One region of the Erwinia sp. Eh17-17 genome, then DNA from elsewhere that is predicted to be linked to it. Evidence: riboswitches for the same ligand, from Rfam matches in the RefSeq annotation. Region 1 holds a riboswitch; each other region holds the start of a gene.

Region 1 (5,187 bases):
TGCATAGCGTAACAGCGCGGTGACCGCCGCTGCGGCAAGGATCACCACAATCAGCGGTGTTTTGCGCCACGCCAGCAGCACCGCCACCGCCACGCCGGCGACCCGTGCAATCCCCGCAAACTGAACACCTTCGTAGAAGGTGTTGCCAAGGGCGACCGCAAACAGCAGCGTGGTGGCGGCATCGGACAGCAGCTGACGGGCATGGTCAGACAGCGCCAGACGATTACCCAGTTTTGCTCCGGCAAAACGCATCAGCCAGGTGCCGCAGGCCAGCAGCACAATCCCGGCGACGATCGTGACGTTGCCTGTCATGATTTCTTCCTCCCGGCCAGCAGCCCGGCCAGCGATAACAGAACCGGCAACCCGGTCGGGGTAAAGGGGACGGCGAGCAGCGACAGCGCCGCGCCGCAGGAGGCCCGCGTCAGCGTGAGGCGGGATTTCAGCGCCGGGATCACCAGCGCGATTAAAATGGCGGGAAACACGGCATCCAGCCCGATGACCTGAGTATCCGGCAGTAGCTGACCAATCACGCTGCCCAGCACCGCGCCCAGGGGCCAGACCACGGCCACCCCCAGCCCGCACAGCCAGAAAGCGGCTTTGCGCTGCGGTGGCGTAGGCTGCGACAGGCCGAAGACCACGCTCTCATCATTCATAATGTGGCAGCCCAGCAGGGCGGAAAGACGCGACCCGACCAGATCGCGCACGGCAATGCCAAAAGGGAAATGGCGCGCGTTGACCAGCAGCCCGGCCAGCGCAGCCGCCAGCGGATTTCCCCCTGCGGCGACAATGGCAATAAACATAAATTCCGATGCCCCGGCCAGTACAAACAGGCTGGAGAACAGCGGCACCCAGAGCGGGAAGCCGTAGGCAGTTGCCAGCGAGCCATAGGAAATGCCCACCACGCCAACGGCGAGGCAGATCAAATAAATGGCTTTGCGCGTATCCGGCGCGAGCGATGAAAAATGACGGGCGATCATGAGATATTTACCATAACGAACGAAATTGACATTATAATGAACGCAGTAACATTGAATATCAACCCGAACGTTTCGTTCGTTTTAGCGAACACTGAGGCAGCCGATGACCCAACCCATTGCGGTAATTGCAGAGAGTTTAACCCGCGAGCGTACACTGGCCGGGCTTTCCCTGGCCGAAGTGGCCAGAAGAGCGGGGATTGCAAAATCCACGCTGTCGCAGCTGGAAGCGGGCAACGGTAACCCCAGCCTGGAGACGCTCTGGGCGCTGTGCGTGGCGCTCAATATCCCGTTTGCCAGACTGCTGGAGCCGGAACCACAGAAAACCCAGGTGATCCGCCGTGGTGAAGGCGCAAAAGTGGTGGCCGGGGAAGCGAACTATGAGGCGATCCTGCTGGCCAGCTGCCCGCCGGGCGCGCGCCGTGACATCTACCTGCTGATGACCCAGCCGGGGGCCGACCGGCTGTCACTGCCTCATCATGCCGGATCGGTAGAGCATATTATTGTCACCCAGGGCCGGGCGCTGGTCGGGCTGAAAGAGGCGCCAGAGGAGCTGCTGCCCGGCGATTACATCTGTTATCCCGCTGACCGTGAGCATATTTTCAGAGCGCTGGAAGCGGATACCCTGGCGCTGCTGGTGGCAGAGCAGGGGTAGCGGCCTAAACGGGTTTACAGGATCACCGTTTCTCTCTTATCCTGTCCGCTCAGTCAGTAATGAATAAACAGTAAACACGACCAATGACTCGGGGTGCCCTTCTTTGTGAAGGCTGAGAAATACCCGTATAACCTGATCTGGATAATGCCAGCGTAGGGAAGTCAGATGCCCGACCGGCATCGCCTTCTTGATCGCCGGTTGGGAGCAAAAATGATCCAACCTGAACCCCTCAGCCACAGCGACGTGGCCGATTCCCTGACGCTGTTCCAACAGCGATCCCCCCTGATTCACTGTATGACCAATGATGTGGTGCAGACCTTTACGGCCAACGTCCTGCTGGCGCTGGGTGCCTCCCCGGCGATGGTCATCGATGCGCAGGAAGCCGCGCAGTTCAGCGCGATGGCCGATGCCCTGCTGATCAATGTCGGAACCCTGACTCACAGCCGCAGTGAGGCGATGCTGGCCGCCGTTCACGCCGCCAGTACGGCAGGGCGCGGCTGGACGTTAGATCCGGTGGCGGTGGGGGGGCTGGATTTCCGCACCGCCTTCTGTCACCAGCTGCTGCGGCTTAAACCGGCCGCAATTCGCGGTAATGCCTCGGAAATTATGGCGCTGGCAAAGCAGGCGGTCAGCGGCCGTGGCGTTGACAGCCAGCACGCCTCGACGGCCGCACTGCACGCGGCACAGGCGCTGGCGCAGGAGAGCGGCGCGGTGGTGGCGGTGACGGGAGAGGTAGATTTTGTCACCGACGGCAACCGTACCCTGAGCGTCAGCGGCGGCTCGGCGCTGATGACGCGGGTGGTTGGCACCGGCTGCGCGCTGTCGGCGGCGGTGGCCGGTTTTGCCACGCTGCCGGGCGATCGTCTGGTCCATGTTGCCAGCGCCTGTCGCGTCGTCTCCCTCGCCGGAGAACGTGCCGCCGCGCAGGCGAGGGGGCCGGGCAGCTTTATCCCGGCCTTCCTCGACGCTCTGTATCTGCTGGACCCGGAGGCGTGGCGATGAAACGCATTAATGCCATGACGATTGCCGGTACCGACCCCAGCGGTGGCGCGGGGATCCAGGCCGATCTGAAAACCTTCTCGGCGCTGGGCGCTTACGGTACCAGCGCGATCACGGCGCTGGTGGCGCAGAACACCACCGGCGTTCAGTCGGTCTACCGCATTGAGCCCGCGTTCGTGGCCGCGCAGCTGGACTCTGTTCTGTCGGACGTGCGTATCGACACGATTAAAATTGGCATGCTGGCAGAAAGTGCCATTGTCGATGTGGTGGCCGAGCGCCTGAAGGGGGCGAACGTGCCGTGGGTGGTGCTGGATACGGTGATGCTGGCGAAAAGCGGTGACCCGTTACTCAGTGCCGACGCGGTTGCTACTCTGCGCGAGCGCCTGCTGCCGCAGGTTTCCCTGATTACCCCGAACCTGCCGGAGGCCGCCGCGCTGTTGCAGTGCCCGCCCGCCCGTGATGAAAGGGAAATGCGCCAGCAGGGCCGTGCGCTGCTGGCGCTGGGCTGCCAGGCGGTGCTGATGAAGGGCGGCCATCTCAGCGCAGTGGAAAGTCCCGACTGGCTGTTTACCCGCCAGCTGGAGCAGCGTTTTACCGCGCCACGCATCCATACCCGCAATACGCACGGCACCGGCTGTTCCCTGTCGGCGGCGCTGGCGGCGCTGCGTCCGCGTCATAATGACTGGGTCACCACCGTGCAGGCGGCAAAACACTGGCTACAGGGGGCGCTGGAGCAGGCCGATTCGCTGGAGGTGGGCCACGGAAACGGGCCGGTACACCATTTTCATCAATGGTGGTAACCCGCTCACACTTCACGGGCTTTTAGTGCGGATCGTTCTGAAAAATGGAGTCAGCAATTTGCCTTAATGCGGGTTATGGGTTCAACCTGTTGGGGTCAGAAAAACTGACGCGCGGGCCCTGAAAAGGGTCCTGAACATTTTAACAGGAGTTATCATGACGGACATCGTACAGTTATTGGGCAAAGAAGCGGATTCTCTTTTGCAACATCGCTGCATGACTATTCCAGCGGACAACCTCTACCTTCCCGGAGCGGATTATGTTGACCGGGTGATGGTGGATAACAACCGCCCCCCGGCTGTGTTACGCAATATGCAAACCCTGTACAACACCGGACGTTTAGCCGGGACAGGTTACCTCTCTATCCTGCCAGTGGACCAGGGCGTTGAGCATTCAGCCGGCGCCTCCTTTGCGGCGAACCCGCTCTATTTTGACCCGAAAAATATTGTTGAACTGGCCATTGAAGCCGGTTGTAACTGCGTAGCCTCCACCTATGGCGTGCTGGCCTCCGTCTCCCGCCGCTATGCTCACCGCATTCCCTTTATGGTGAAGCTGAACCATAACGAAACGCTGAGTTACCCCACCCAGTACGATCAGACGCTGTATGCCAGCGTCGAACAGGCCTTTAACCTTGGTGCCGTTGCCGTCGGGGCAACCATCTATTTCGGCTCGGAGCAGTCGCGGCGTCAGATTGAAGAGATCTCTGCGGCGTTTGAACGGGCGCATGAACTGGGCATGGTCACCGTGCTGTGGGCTTACCTGCGTAACGATGCCTTCAAGAAAGAGGGGGTGGACTACCACGCCAGCGCTGACCTGACCGGCCAGGCGAACCATCTGGCGGCCACCATCGGCGCGGATATCGTTAAGCAGAAAATGGCGGAGAATAACGGCGGCTATAAGGCGCTGAAATTTGGCCACACTGACGAACGCGTTTACAGCACGCTGACCAGTGATAACCCGATCGATCTGGTGCGCTACCAGCTGGCGAACTGCTATATGGGCCGTGCGGGGTTAATTAACTCCGGCGGCGCAGCGGCCGGGGATACCGATACCGCCGAGTCCGTACGCACGGCGGTCATCAATAAGCGCGCCGGGGGAATGGGGCTGATTCTGGGACGTAAAGCGTTTAAGAAATCGATGAAGGACGGCGTAGCGCTGATTAATTCGGTGCAGGACGTTTATCTGGCGAAGAACGTCACCATCGCCTGACGGTGAACGGGGTGACCCTGTAGGGGCGACCTTTTTTTCCGGTCGCCCCGTGCTGTGAACCGGACGGGCTGACCGAAACAGAAGGTCAGCCCCTACGTGCGGGTGCCCATGTTCCTCCTTTTTTTCGGTCGCCCCGTCATCGGTCACACCGCGTCGAACCACTCGCTGTTCTGTTCGGCAATCGGCGTAATCGAAAAAATCATCTCCTGCAGATGACGCCGCAGCGCCTGCTCTGCGGCATCGGCATCTTTCGCGCACAGCGCCTGGTAAATCTGACGGTGCTGTTCAATCAGGCTCTCCGGTGGCGAGACCTTGCTCAGCGTCAGAAAGCGCACGCGGTCCATGGTGGCTTTAATATTTTCTACCGTCTCCCACGCCAGCTCACAGCCAATGCTCTGGGCAATCAGGCGGTGAAACTCATCATCCAGCAGCAGAAAAGCCTGGCTGTCATGGCGGTCCGCCGCCAGCGCCTGTAACTGCAGATTGTGTTCCAGCGCGGCCAGACCGAAAGGCGTGGCTTCTGCCGCGGCACGGCGCACCACCGCCACCTCG
Region 2 (5,187 bases), on a different contig from region 1:
CCAGCCTTTTACGGATAAAACCGAGCGTGCGCTGGAAATTCTGGGAGAGGCCGTTGAACGCGCCATGCTTTGCTGTTCAGCGGTGGCTGCGCCATTGCAGCAGGATGAGGCGGGAGAGGGCAGGGTCAGCGAGAAGGAAGAGTACTGACCCTGGCGGATGACCGGATTGTCACCCGCACTGCCACTATAGTGATTCCGACGGGTGAGAAAAGCCGCGAATGATAACGCTGCGCAGCGTCTTCAGCGTTGTTTACCGGCGTTACCGACGGTGACATTTTATTGCGGCCTCTCTTCCCGTTTGCTGGTAAAGACGCTAGCTCCGGCGGACCGTCTGCGCTTCCACCAGCTCAAGCAGCTGGTGGGTGGCGGCCCGCCAGTCACTGGCCTGGGTGATGGCGCTGACGACGGCAATGCTGCCGACGCCGGTGGCCATAACCTGCGGCACACGGTCCAGGCTGATCCCTCCGATGGCAACGGTAGAAATGCCTTTCAGTCGCCCAATGTGGCGCGCCAGCTCTTCCAGTCCCTGCGGCGCGGATGGCATCACTTTTGTTTGCGTCGGGAATACGTGACCCAGAGCAATATAAGAAGGCTGTTCGGCCAGCGCTCTGTCCAGCTCGACATCGTCATGCGTTGACAGACCAAGGCGCAGACCGGCAGCGTGAATCGCATCCAGGTCGGCAACATCAAGATCTTCCTGTCCAAGATGGACGCCGTAGGCCTGATGTTTGATTGCCAGCCGCCAGTAGTCATTAATAAACAGGCGCGCCTGATAGCGTTTACCCAGAGCAATGGCATCGACGATCTGCTGTTCGACTTCACTATCCGCGCAGTCTTTAATCCGTAACTGCAGTGTCCTCACGCCGGCATCCAGCAGGCGTGCAATCCATTCCACCGTATCGACCACCGGGTACAGGCCCAGCCGCGCTTCGGTAGCGGGAAAAGCGCCACGACTCATAATTTTTCCTCTGATTTCAGGTTATCTGCACGGTGATAAAGCTCACCGCCGCGATGGCGAAACGCCTCAGACATCTGTGCCATACCCATTTCGATCGGCCGGGCTTCGGCCTCCTGACGGGCAGCGTATTCACGTACTTCCTGAGTGATTTTCATAGAGCAAAATTTGGGGCCACACATTGAACAGAAGTGAGCCACTTTGCCGGACTCCTGCGGCAGGGTTTCATCGTGGTAAGCACGTGCGGTGTGCGGATCGAGCGCCAGGTTAAACTGGTCCTCCCAGCGGAATTCAAAACGCGCTTTCGACATCGCATTATCGCGAATTTGTGCGCCGGGGTGGCCTTTGGCGAGATCGGCAGCATGGGCGGCGATCTTGTAGGCGATCAGCCCCTGTTTCACGTCCTCTTTATTCGGCAGACCGAGGTGCTCCTTTGGCGTCACGTAGCACAGCATCGCGCAGCCAAACCAGCCGATCATCGCAGCACCAATACCGGAGGTGAAGTGATCGTATCCCGGCGCAATATCGGTGGTCAGCGGCCCCAGGGTATAAAACGGCGCTTCATGGCAGTGTTCAAGCTGTTCCGTCATGTTGACGCGGATCATCTGCATTGGCACATGGCCCGGCCCTTCAATCATCACCTGTACGTCATACTCCCAGGCGATTTTGGTCAGTTCGCCCAGCGTGCGCAGTTCGGCAAACTGCGCTTCGTCGTTGGCATCCTGAATTGAACCCGGACGCAGGCCATCCCCCAGCGACAGCGAGACATCATAAGCGGCACAAATTTCGCAAATCTCGCGGAAGTGTTGATAGAGAAAACTCTCCTGATGATGTGACAGGCACCATTTTGCCATGATCGACCCACCACGGGAGACGATGCCGGTTAGCCGTCTGGCGGTCATCGGCACGTAGCGTAGCAACACACCGGCATGGATGGTGAAATAATCAACGCCCTGTTCAGCCTGCTCCAGCAGCGTATCGCGGAAAATTTCCCAGTTGAGATCTTCTGCGACGCCGTTCACTTTTTCCAGCGCCTGGTAAATCGGCACGGTACCAATGGGAACCGGGCTGTTGCGCAGGAGCCATTCACGGGTTTCGTGAATATAACGCCCGGTTGAGAGATCCATTACCGTATCGGCACCCCAGCGCACCGACCATACCAGTTTTTCCACCTCTTCTTCGATCGAAGAGCTGACCGCGGAATTGCCGATATTGGCGTTAATCTTGACCAGGAAATTGCGGCCGATAATCATCGGCTCGGACTCCGGATGATTAATGTTGGCCGGGATAATCGCACGGCCGGCTGCCACCTCCTGGCGGACAAATTCAGCGGTGATGTTGTCCGGCAGCTGCGCGCCGAAGCTGTGGCCCGGATGCTGTTGCAGCAGGACATCACCCCGTATACGCTCGCGGCCCATATTCTCACGCAGGGCGATATACTCCATTTCCGGCGTGATAATGCCCTGACGGGCATAATGCATTTGAGTGACGCAGCGTCCTGCCAGTGACCGACGTGGCCGGGGCAGGTTCTCAAAGCGTAAGTGGTCCAGCCCGTCGTCTGCCAGGCGTTGTTGCGTGTAGGTCGAGCTGAGTTCCTCCCTCTCCTCGGTATCGCCCCGTCTGGCGATCCACTGGCTGCGCAGCTTCTGCAGCCCGGCATGGACATCAATCGTCGCGGTCGGGTCACCATACGGGCCTGCCGTATCGTAGACCGGTACCGGTTCGTTTTCTTCCAGCAGCGGTCGATCCTGGCTACCGCCCACGGTCGTCGGGCTGAGCTGGATCTCGCGCATCGGTACGCGGATATCCGGCTGCGACCCGCTCAGATAAATACGTTTTGAATTGGGAAAAGCCGTACCCTGCAGGGAGTCGATAAACTGCTGCGCGGCGGCGCGCTGTTGGCGGCGGCTGGCTTTTTTCTCAACGAAAGGTTTTTCAACGGTAGACATAGCAATTTCCTGATCATTAAACAGAAGTTTGCTTGCCTGGAGGCGGGGAGTAACGATAACGATGTGAGAAAATGGGCATTCACATCGCCATAGCAGATTTACTCTTGTTCCCTTCGCAGGTACTAACCTGATCAGGTTCCGCGGATCCCGAATTAACGGTCTCAGCCCCGAAGGGCACTCCGACAAGATATCGATGAGAATTATGGCTAATAAGTCACAACTCCCGGTCTCGAAATTAACACTACGCAGGGATGAGGCACGCCTCATCCGAACCCCTTCAGCATAAAGGGGCATTTTGGAAACTACAAGAAAATCACATTTTGATAACGAATCAGGCAGGGCGTGCGAGGGTGCAGGCGTTGGCAGCTTCTTGATTTTCAGCCATATTGTCTAAAGCTAACTGGATGAATTTATCTTCCAGAGTAAAGCGGGCTTCCAGCGCTTCACCCACAATGGACAGCGCATTCTGGAATTCCCGATAGTTGTCATGATCGATAGCGTCTTCCAGATGAGAATCATAAACCTGCATGATCCGATCGGTATTGGCCTTTAGTGAGGGGTAGATCAGCGACGCTTTCGCCAGCTGCTCAGTTCCTTCCAGCTCTTTGATAAAGCGTTGATAGACGGTGAAGTGGCCCGTCGAAAGATAATCCACCAGATTCAGGCAAAACGTATCGAGCGCGTTTTCATCGAGCGTCGTCAGCGTTTCCTTGTTAGGCTTGATACCAGCCACTTGATAGTAGGTAACCAGCAACTGCTTGCGCGAGCGCAGACAGAAGTCTACCAGCTCACTGCAACCGCCGACGCGCGCGGTGAGGACTTCTAACTGGTTAAGCATGTTCAACTCCGTGAGTGTTATATTTTAACGTCTGACCTCAATCCAGTCTTTAAGCTGAGGATGATGAGCAAAATGATGGAACAGGAAATTTTAAGCGTAGACGCTGGCTGGTGGATTGTCAGCCTGGAACATAAAATTTGGTTACCAAAAGGTGAATTACCTCAGGGGAATGCCGGTTTACTCGGTCTGGCAGGATCGCGGGGATCGCCGATTGGTGAGTGGCAGGGGCAAACCGTCTGGCTGATCCGCGATACGCGGCCTCAGGATATGGGATCGTTACGGCAGCTGCTCGATAGCGAAACCGGGCTGTTCCAGCTGGTCGGGCGGGGCATTCAGCTGGCGGAGTTCTATCGTTCGCACCGCTGGTGTGGCTACTGTGGCCACGAAATGCACCACAGCAAAACGGAATGGGCCTGTCTGTGTGGCCACTGCCGCCAGCGTTATTATCCGCAGATTGCACCCTGTATCATTGTTGCCATCCGCCGGGGGGATGAGATTCTGCTGGCGCAGCATACCCGACACCGCAACGGCGTGTTCACCGTGCTGGCCGGGTTTGTGGAGGTGGGAGAAACTCTTGAGCAGACGGTGGCGCGTGAAGTGATGGAAGAGAGCGGGATCACGGTAAAAAATCTGCGCTATGTCTCTTCACAGCCCTGGCCGTTCCCGCAGTCATTGATGATGGCTTTCATGGCCGACTATGCGGCGGGTGACATCAATATTGATCCTAAAGAGCTACTTTCTGCCGGCTGGTATCGCTACGATGCTCTACCCCTGCTCCCGCCTCCCGGCACCATAGCAAGACGTTTGATTGAAGATACTGTTGCATTATGTCGCGCAAGCGCGGAATAGTGCCGCGTGTAATCTGCGCTTTTATTTTTTCATTTTTTTATGCGATATAATCTTCTGGTTAGCTAAGTTGTTAATCAGGAGGTTATTATTTTTCAGTAAAAGTTATGAACGTTACTGGCTTTATCTCTGTAAAAAATTAAAATATCATCCCCAGAGTTGTTTATCAGCAGGAGAATATCTCTGTGGGGTATGGGTTAAGATAAATTAATATTTCTCTCAGCATGATCTTAATAAAGGTTCAAAGACTGTTCCTTCGAACGATGTTTCCGTACGTGGCGATTGAATATAATGACTGAGGTCAGAAAACAGAGTTATTTGTGGGGAGTCTGGTTTTGCTGGGGTATGATTCTTCTTGCCTTTGAACTACCAACAAGAATGACTTTATTCCTCTCTCTGGCTGGCACAGCGGTTTTCTGTCTGCTGTTTATCGAGTCAGGTCTACACACTAAAAGGATGATTTTAAAAGTGTTTAATTTAAAAAGGAAAGATGAAGACAAGAATATTGATACGGCATCGCCGGCAGTCAAAATGCAACAGGCTAACCCCTTGCCTCTGTCTTCAAATGATGAACATAGCACTAAAGAAACGGTTATCTC
Region 3 (5,187 bases), on a different contig from region 1:
GCTGGTGACACTAAGCGAAGAAGAGATCGATGAGATGTTCCGGCTGGTCGCGGCTCAGCCAGGCATTCACTTTACCGTCGACCTGGAAAATCAGCAGGTACTGGCCGGGGACAAAGCGTATCCGTTCGTTATCGACAGCTTCCGCCGCCACTGCCTGATCAACGGGCTGGATGCCATTGGACTGACGTTGCAGCACGATGCGGATATCAGCCGTTACGAACAGCAACAGCCCGCGTTTTTACGCTAATGCCCGTAGGGGTCGATCATTTTTTTCGATCGACCCTTTTTCCGGTCGACCCGTAACAATCACACCGATCTCTTCTCCCGCACCCGCCACGACAGCGCAAAGGCCGCCAGCGCCAGCCCTGACGCCACCCAGTACACCGAGTGATGTCCAAAGCTTTCAGCCAGCGCCCCTTGTACCACCCCGGCCAGGATCACGCCGGTCGAAATGCTGTTAGTGAACAATGTAGTGGCAGCACCCGGTCGCGATGGCATTAAATCCTGGAACCAGATCATGCCAATCCCGGCGATGATGCCGATATACACCGCATTGAACAGCTGCAACACCATCAGTGCCGTTCGGCTCTGGAACAGCACCAGGCCGAGATAGAACAGCACTCCGCAGGCGATCGCCAGCAGCATCATATTGCGTTTGCCAAAGCGTTTCACATAATGTCCGGCCAGCAGCATCACCGGAATTTCCAGCCCTGCCGCCGTCCCCATCAGCAGCCCCGCCAGCGCATCCGGCATCCCCAGTACGCTGCTGATATACAGCGGCATATCAATGATATACATGGTATTGCAGGTCCACATCAGCACCGACCCGACGAACAGCATGCGCACATCACGGCTTTTCCAGCCGCTGATATCGGTAATCGGGACTTCAGCAGACACCGGTGCACGCGGCACCGACGGCAGGGTAAACCAGATTAACGCCACGCAGACCACAAACAGCCCCGCTGCGACCAGAAACATGGCGGTAAAACCGTAGTTCAGTGCAATAGCGAAGGAGAGCGGCGGTCCGATCACCCACGCCAGTGACAGCTGGGCACGCATCACCGAGCTGAACATCACCGCTTCACGGGCAGAGCTGTCGGCATATTCCCGTGCGAGGGCGAAAATCTGCGGCATTGCCACGCTGGCCATCGCCGACAGAAATACCCCGGCGGTGATCAGCGTCAGATAGTGGCGATTGAAAGCGAAAAGTAATGCATTCCCCACCGCCATCACGCAGCAAAACAGGATCAGCATACGCCGGTCACCCTGGCTGTCGGAGCGTTTTGCCAGCAGCAGGCTGACGACGATCCCCGCCACCGCATTGACCGTATAGAACAACCCGACCCAGAACGGCCTGACCGCCACTTCACGGCTGAGGAACAGACTCAGGGTCGGAGCCTGTAACGCCCCGGCGATGCCGACCATAAATGAAACCGCCATAAATGCGAGATACACCGGATGGATACGACGGCTAAGGAGCGATTTCATGACTGATGCCTCAATGACGGGAATAAGCGAATAACCTGACCAGAGCTTAGAAGAAAACCCACGAAAAAAGCCAGCTATGCCGAAGCCAGCTGGCTGGTGAAAAGCACCATACTCAGCATACCCATCTGTTAGGTATGAATAACGATGATCAAGTGCCATTCAGATTTGAATGCCTCCCACTCTTTCATCTGCGGCCATTATCGCCGTAATATAAGGCAGGAAAAACAGACAGCTTTTAACACAGGGTTCCCCTTTTATGTCCTCACCCCGTTTACAGCAGCAATTTATCCGGCTCTGGCAGTGCTGCGAAGGTCAGACACAGGAAACCACGCTCAGCGATCTGGCAGTACAGCTTAGCTGTTCCCGTCGCCATATGCGTAACCTGCTGAATGCGATGCAGGATCAGGGTTGGCTGGAGTGGCAGGCCGAAGCCGGGCGTGGCAAGCGTTCGCGCCTCACCTTCCGCTACACCGGCCTAGCGCTACAGCAGCAGCGGGCTGAGGATTTACTGGAACAGGACCGCATCGACCAGCTGGTACAGCTGGTGGGCGATAAAAACCGTGTGCGCCAGATGCTGCTCTCTCATTTAGGCCGCAGTTTCCGCCAGGGCAAACATATATTGCGCGTGCTTTACTACCGCCCGCTGCTCAATCTGCTGCCCGGCACGCCGCTGCGCCGCTCGGAAACGCACCTGGCGCGGCAGATTTTCAACGGGCTGGCGCGGATAAATGAGGAAAACGGGGAAATCGAGCCGGATATTGCCCATCACTGGCAGCAGATTACCCCGCTGCACTGGCGCTTCTTTTTGCGCCCGGCCATCCACTTCCATCACGGACGCGAACTGGAGGTTGAGGATGTCATCACCTCACTGGAACGGCTGACAACTCAGCCGCTGTTCAGCCACTTAGCGCGCATTGAGTGCCAGACGCCGTGGACGCTGGATATCCATCTGAGTCACCCGGACAGCTGGCTGCCATGGCTGCTGGGCAGCGTCAGTGCGATGATCCTGCCAAAAGAGTGGCCGCATATGCGCAACTTTAGCCGCCAGCCGGTCGGCACCGGAGCCTACGCCGTAGAACGTAATCAGCACAGCCAGCTGCGCATCTCCGCCTTTGATGACTACTTTGGCTATCGCGCTCTGATTGATGAAGTGAATATCTGGGTGCTGCCGGAAATCAGCGACGAACTGGTTTACTCCGGGGTGAAGCTTCAAAGCGAAAACACCGATGAAAAATCGGAAGAGAGCCGTCTGGAAGAGGGCTGCTATTTTCTGATGTTTGACCAGCGTTCTGAGCAGGGTCGTAATGAACAACTGCGCCGCTGGATCAGCACCATTTTTAACCCTATCGCCCTGCTGAACCACAGCGGTATCGCCTATCAGCGCTACTGGTTCCCGGCCTATGGCCTGCTGCCGCGCTGGCATCATCGCCGCGATATGGCGACCGCAGAAAAACCCGCAGGGCTGACGTCACTGACCATTACCTGGTACAGCGATCATATTGAGCATCAGGGCATCGCCAATGCGCTCGGCCCAATCCTCGCGGCACACGGCGTGGAGTTGATCACGCAGGAAATTGATTATGAAAGCTGGTATCGCGGCGATGCCGAAAGCGATATCTGGCTGGGCAGCGCTAACTTTACTCTGCCGCTGGAGTTCTCGCTGTTCGCCCTGCTGTACGAGATCCCGCTGATGCACCACTGCGTCCCCACCGACTGGGAAAACGACGCGCGACAGTGGCGCGAACAGAAACTGCCGCTGGCTGACTGGAGCAAACAGCTGATCGACAGTAACTACCTGCATCCGCTGTTCCACCACTGGCTGCTGCTGCACGGTCAGCGCAGTATGCGTGGCGTTCGCATGAATACCCTCGGCTGGTTTGACTTTAAATCCGCCTGGTTTGCCCCGCCCGAATCATGACGCTTTCGTAACAAAGACGAAACCACTAGAATAAGCCGTTCTCAACGGGGTGCGAAAACCTTGCCAGCCTCTGCTTTCACCCAGGCACAGCCCGTTTTCGCTGAGAAAAACCCGTCGAACCTGATCCGGCTCATACCGGCGTAGGGATTTGAGAGTGTCACTGACTCAGATCCTTTGCGCATTTTCCCTTTAAAGGAACGCAAAGTGTTGAAAAAATATATCCCCCTGCTGGTGCTGTTCTCCCTGCCTGCCCTGGCGGCCAAAGAAACCCTGACGGTTTACACCTACGACTCTTTCTCCGCTGAGTGGGGGCCGGGGCCGGCGATCAAAAAAGCCTTCGAAGCGCAGTGCAACTGTGAACTGAAATTCGTGGCGCTGGAAGACGGCGTGTCGCTGCTCAACCGTCTGCGCATGGAGGGCAAAAACAGTAAAGCCGACGTGGTGCTGGGGCTGGACAACAACCTGCTGGACGCCGCAGAGAAAACCGGACTGTTCGCCGCCTCCAACGTGGACACGACTCACAGCACGGTACCCGGCGGCTGGAAGAACACCACCTTTGTGCCCTACGACTACGGCTGGTTTGCCTTCGTTTACGACAAAACTAAACTGCAAAACCCACCGAAAAGTCTGAAAGAACTGGTCGAGAGCGACCGCCCTCTGAAGGTGATCTATGAAGATCCCCGCACCAGCACCCCAGGCCTGGGCCTGCTGCTGTGGATGCAGCAGGTCTTCGGCGAGCAGAGCCCCGAAGCCTGGCAGAAGCTGGCGAAGAAGACCGTCACCGTAACCAAAGGCTGGAGCGAAGCCTACGGTCTGTTTCTGAAAGGTGAAAGCGATATGGTGCTCAGCTACACCACCTCCCCTGCTTATCATCTGATTGAAGAGAAGAAAGATCGCTACGCCGCCGCCAACTTCAGCGAAGGCCACTACCTGCAGGTAGAAGTGGCAGGTCAGCTGCGCGCCAGCAAGCAGCCAAAACTGGCGCAGCAGTTTATGCAGTTCGTCATGACTCACCCCTTCCAGAACACCATTGCCACCGGCAACTGGATGTATCCGGCCATCAACATACCGCTGCCTGCCGGTTTCAATACTCTGACCGTGCCGGCAAAAACATTGCAGTACAGCCCACAGGACGTGGCAAATCAGCGCAGCAACTGGATTAGTGCATGGCAACGCGCCGTCAGCCGCTAATTCCCGCCTGGTTAATCCCTGGCGGACTGGCTGCTCTGCTGCTGGTCAGCGTAGCTCTGCTGGCGTTTTTCGCCCTGTGGCAAAATGCACCCGCTACCGACTGGCGCGGTCTGTGGCAGGACAGCTATCTGTGGCACGTGCTGCGCTTCTCCTTCTGGCAGGCGCTGCTGTCGGCATTGCTATCGGTGCTGCCGGCGATTCCGCTGGCGCGCGCCCTTTACCGACGCCGTTTTCCGGGGCGCACCACGCTGCTGCGGCTGTGTGCCATGACGCTGGTGCTGCCCGTGCTGGTGGCGGTCTTTGGTATTCTCAGCGTCTATGGCCGCAGCGGCTGGCTGGCACAGATCTGCGCCCTGCTCGGCATTGACTATGCCTTCACACCGTACGGCCTGCAGGGCATCCTGCTGGCCCACGTTTTTTTCAATCTGCCGCTGGCTACCCGCCTGCTGTTACAGGCGTTACAGCAGATCCCCGGTGAACAGCGACAGATCGCCGCCCAGCTTGGGCTGGACGGCTGGGCGCATTTTCGTCTGGTCGAATGGCCGTGGCTGCGGCGACAGATTCTGCCCGCCGCTGCCCTGATCTTTATG

Evidence for each region. A riboswitch is a leader RNA that binds a small molecule or an ion and turns the genes downstream of it on or off. The one in region 1 is predicted to bind thiamine pyrophosphate.
Region 2: it holds a riboswitch for thiamine pyrophosphate, as region 1 does, so the genes downstream of both, thiC (phosphomethylpyrimidine synthase ThiC) here and thiM (hydroxyethylthiazole kinase) in region 1, are expected to answer to the same signal.
Region 3: it holds a riboswitch for thiamine pyrophosphate, as region 1 does, so the genes downstream of both, thiB (thiamine ABC transporter substrate binding subunit) here and thiM (hydroxyethylthiazole kinase) in region 1, are expected to answer to the same signal.

What each region holds. Positions count from the first base shown of each region.
Region 1 covers NZ_JBDFQT010000001.1:244,264-249,450, forward strand. The annotation lists gene ABEH87_RS01060 (AzlD domain-containing protein) at 1-312, opposite strand, end outside; gene ABEH87_RS01065 (AzlC family ABC transporter permease) at 309-977, opposite strand; gene ABEH87_RS01070 (XRE family transcriptional regulator) at 1,081-1,629, shown strand; TPP riboswitch at 1,709-1,805, shown strand; gene thiM (hydroxyethylthiazole kinase) at 1,840-2,631, shown strand; gene thiD (bifunctional hydroxymethylpyrimidine kinase/phosphomethylpyrimidine kinase) at 2,628-3,428, shown strand; gene fbaB (class I fructose-bisphosphate aldolase) at 3,583-4,635, shown strand; gene ABEH87_RS01090 (GntR family transcriptional regulator) at 4,779-5,187, opposite strand, start outside.
Region 2 covers NZ_JBDFQT010000015.1:17,425-22,611, forward strand. The annotation lists gene ABEH87_RS21130 (PLP-dependent aminotransferase family protein) at 1-148, shown strand, start outside; gene thiE (thiamine phosphate synthase) at 314-958, opposite strand; gene thiC (phosphomethylpyrimidine synthase ThiC) at 955-2,904, opposite strand; TPP riboswitch at 2,996-3,096, opposite strand; gene rsd (sigma D regulator) at 3,236-3,742, opposite strand; gene nudC (NAD(+) diphosphatase) at 3,818-4,591, shown strand; gene ABEH87_RS21155 (polymer-forming cytoskeletal protein) at 4,934-5,187, shown strand, end outside.
Region 3 covers NZ_JBDFQT010000003.1:168,056-173,242, forward strand. The annotation lists gene leuD (3-isopropylmalate dehydratase small subunit) at 1-247, shown strand, start outside; gene ABEH87_RS10710 (sugar efflux transporter) at 307-1,488, opposite strand; gene sgrR (HTH-type transcriptional regulator SgrR) at 1,745-3,406, shown strand; TPP riboswitch at 3,442-3,571, shown strand; gene thiB (thiamine ABC transporter substrate binding subunit) at 3,611-4,597, shown strand; gene thiP (thiamine/thiamine pyrophosphate ABC transporter permease ThiP) at 4,573-5,187, shown strand, end outside.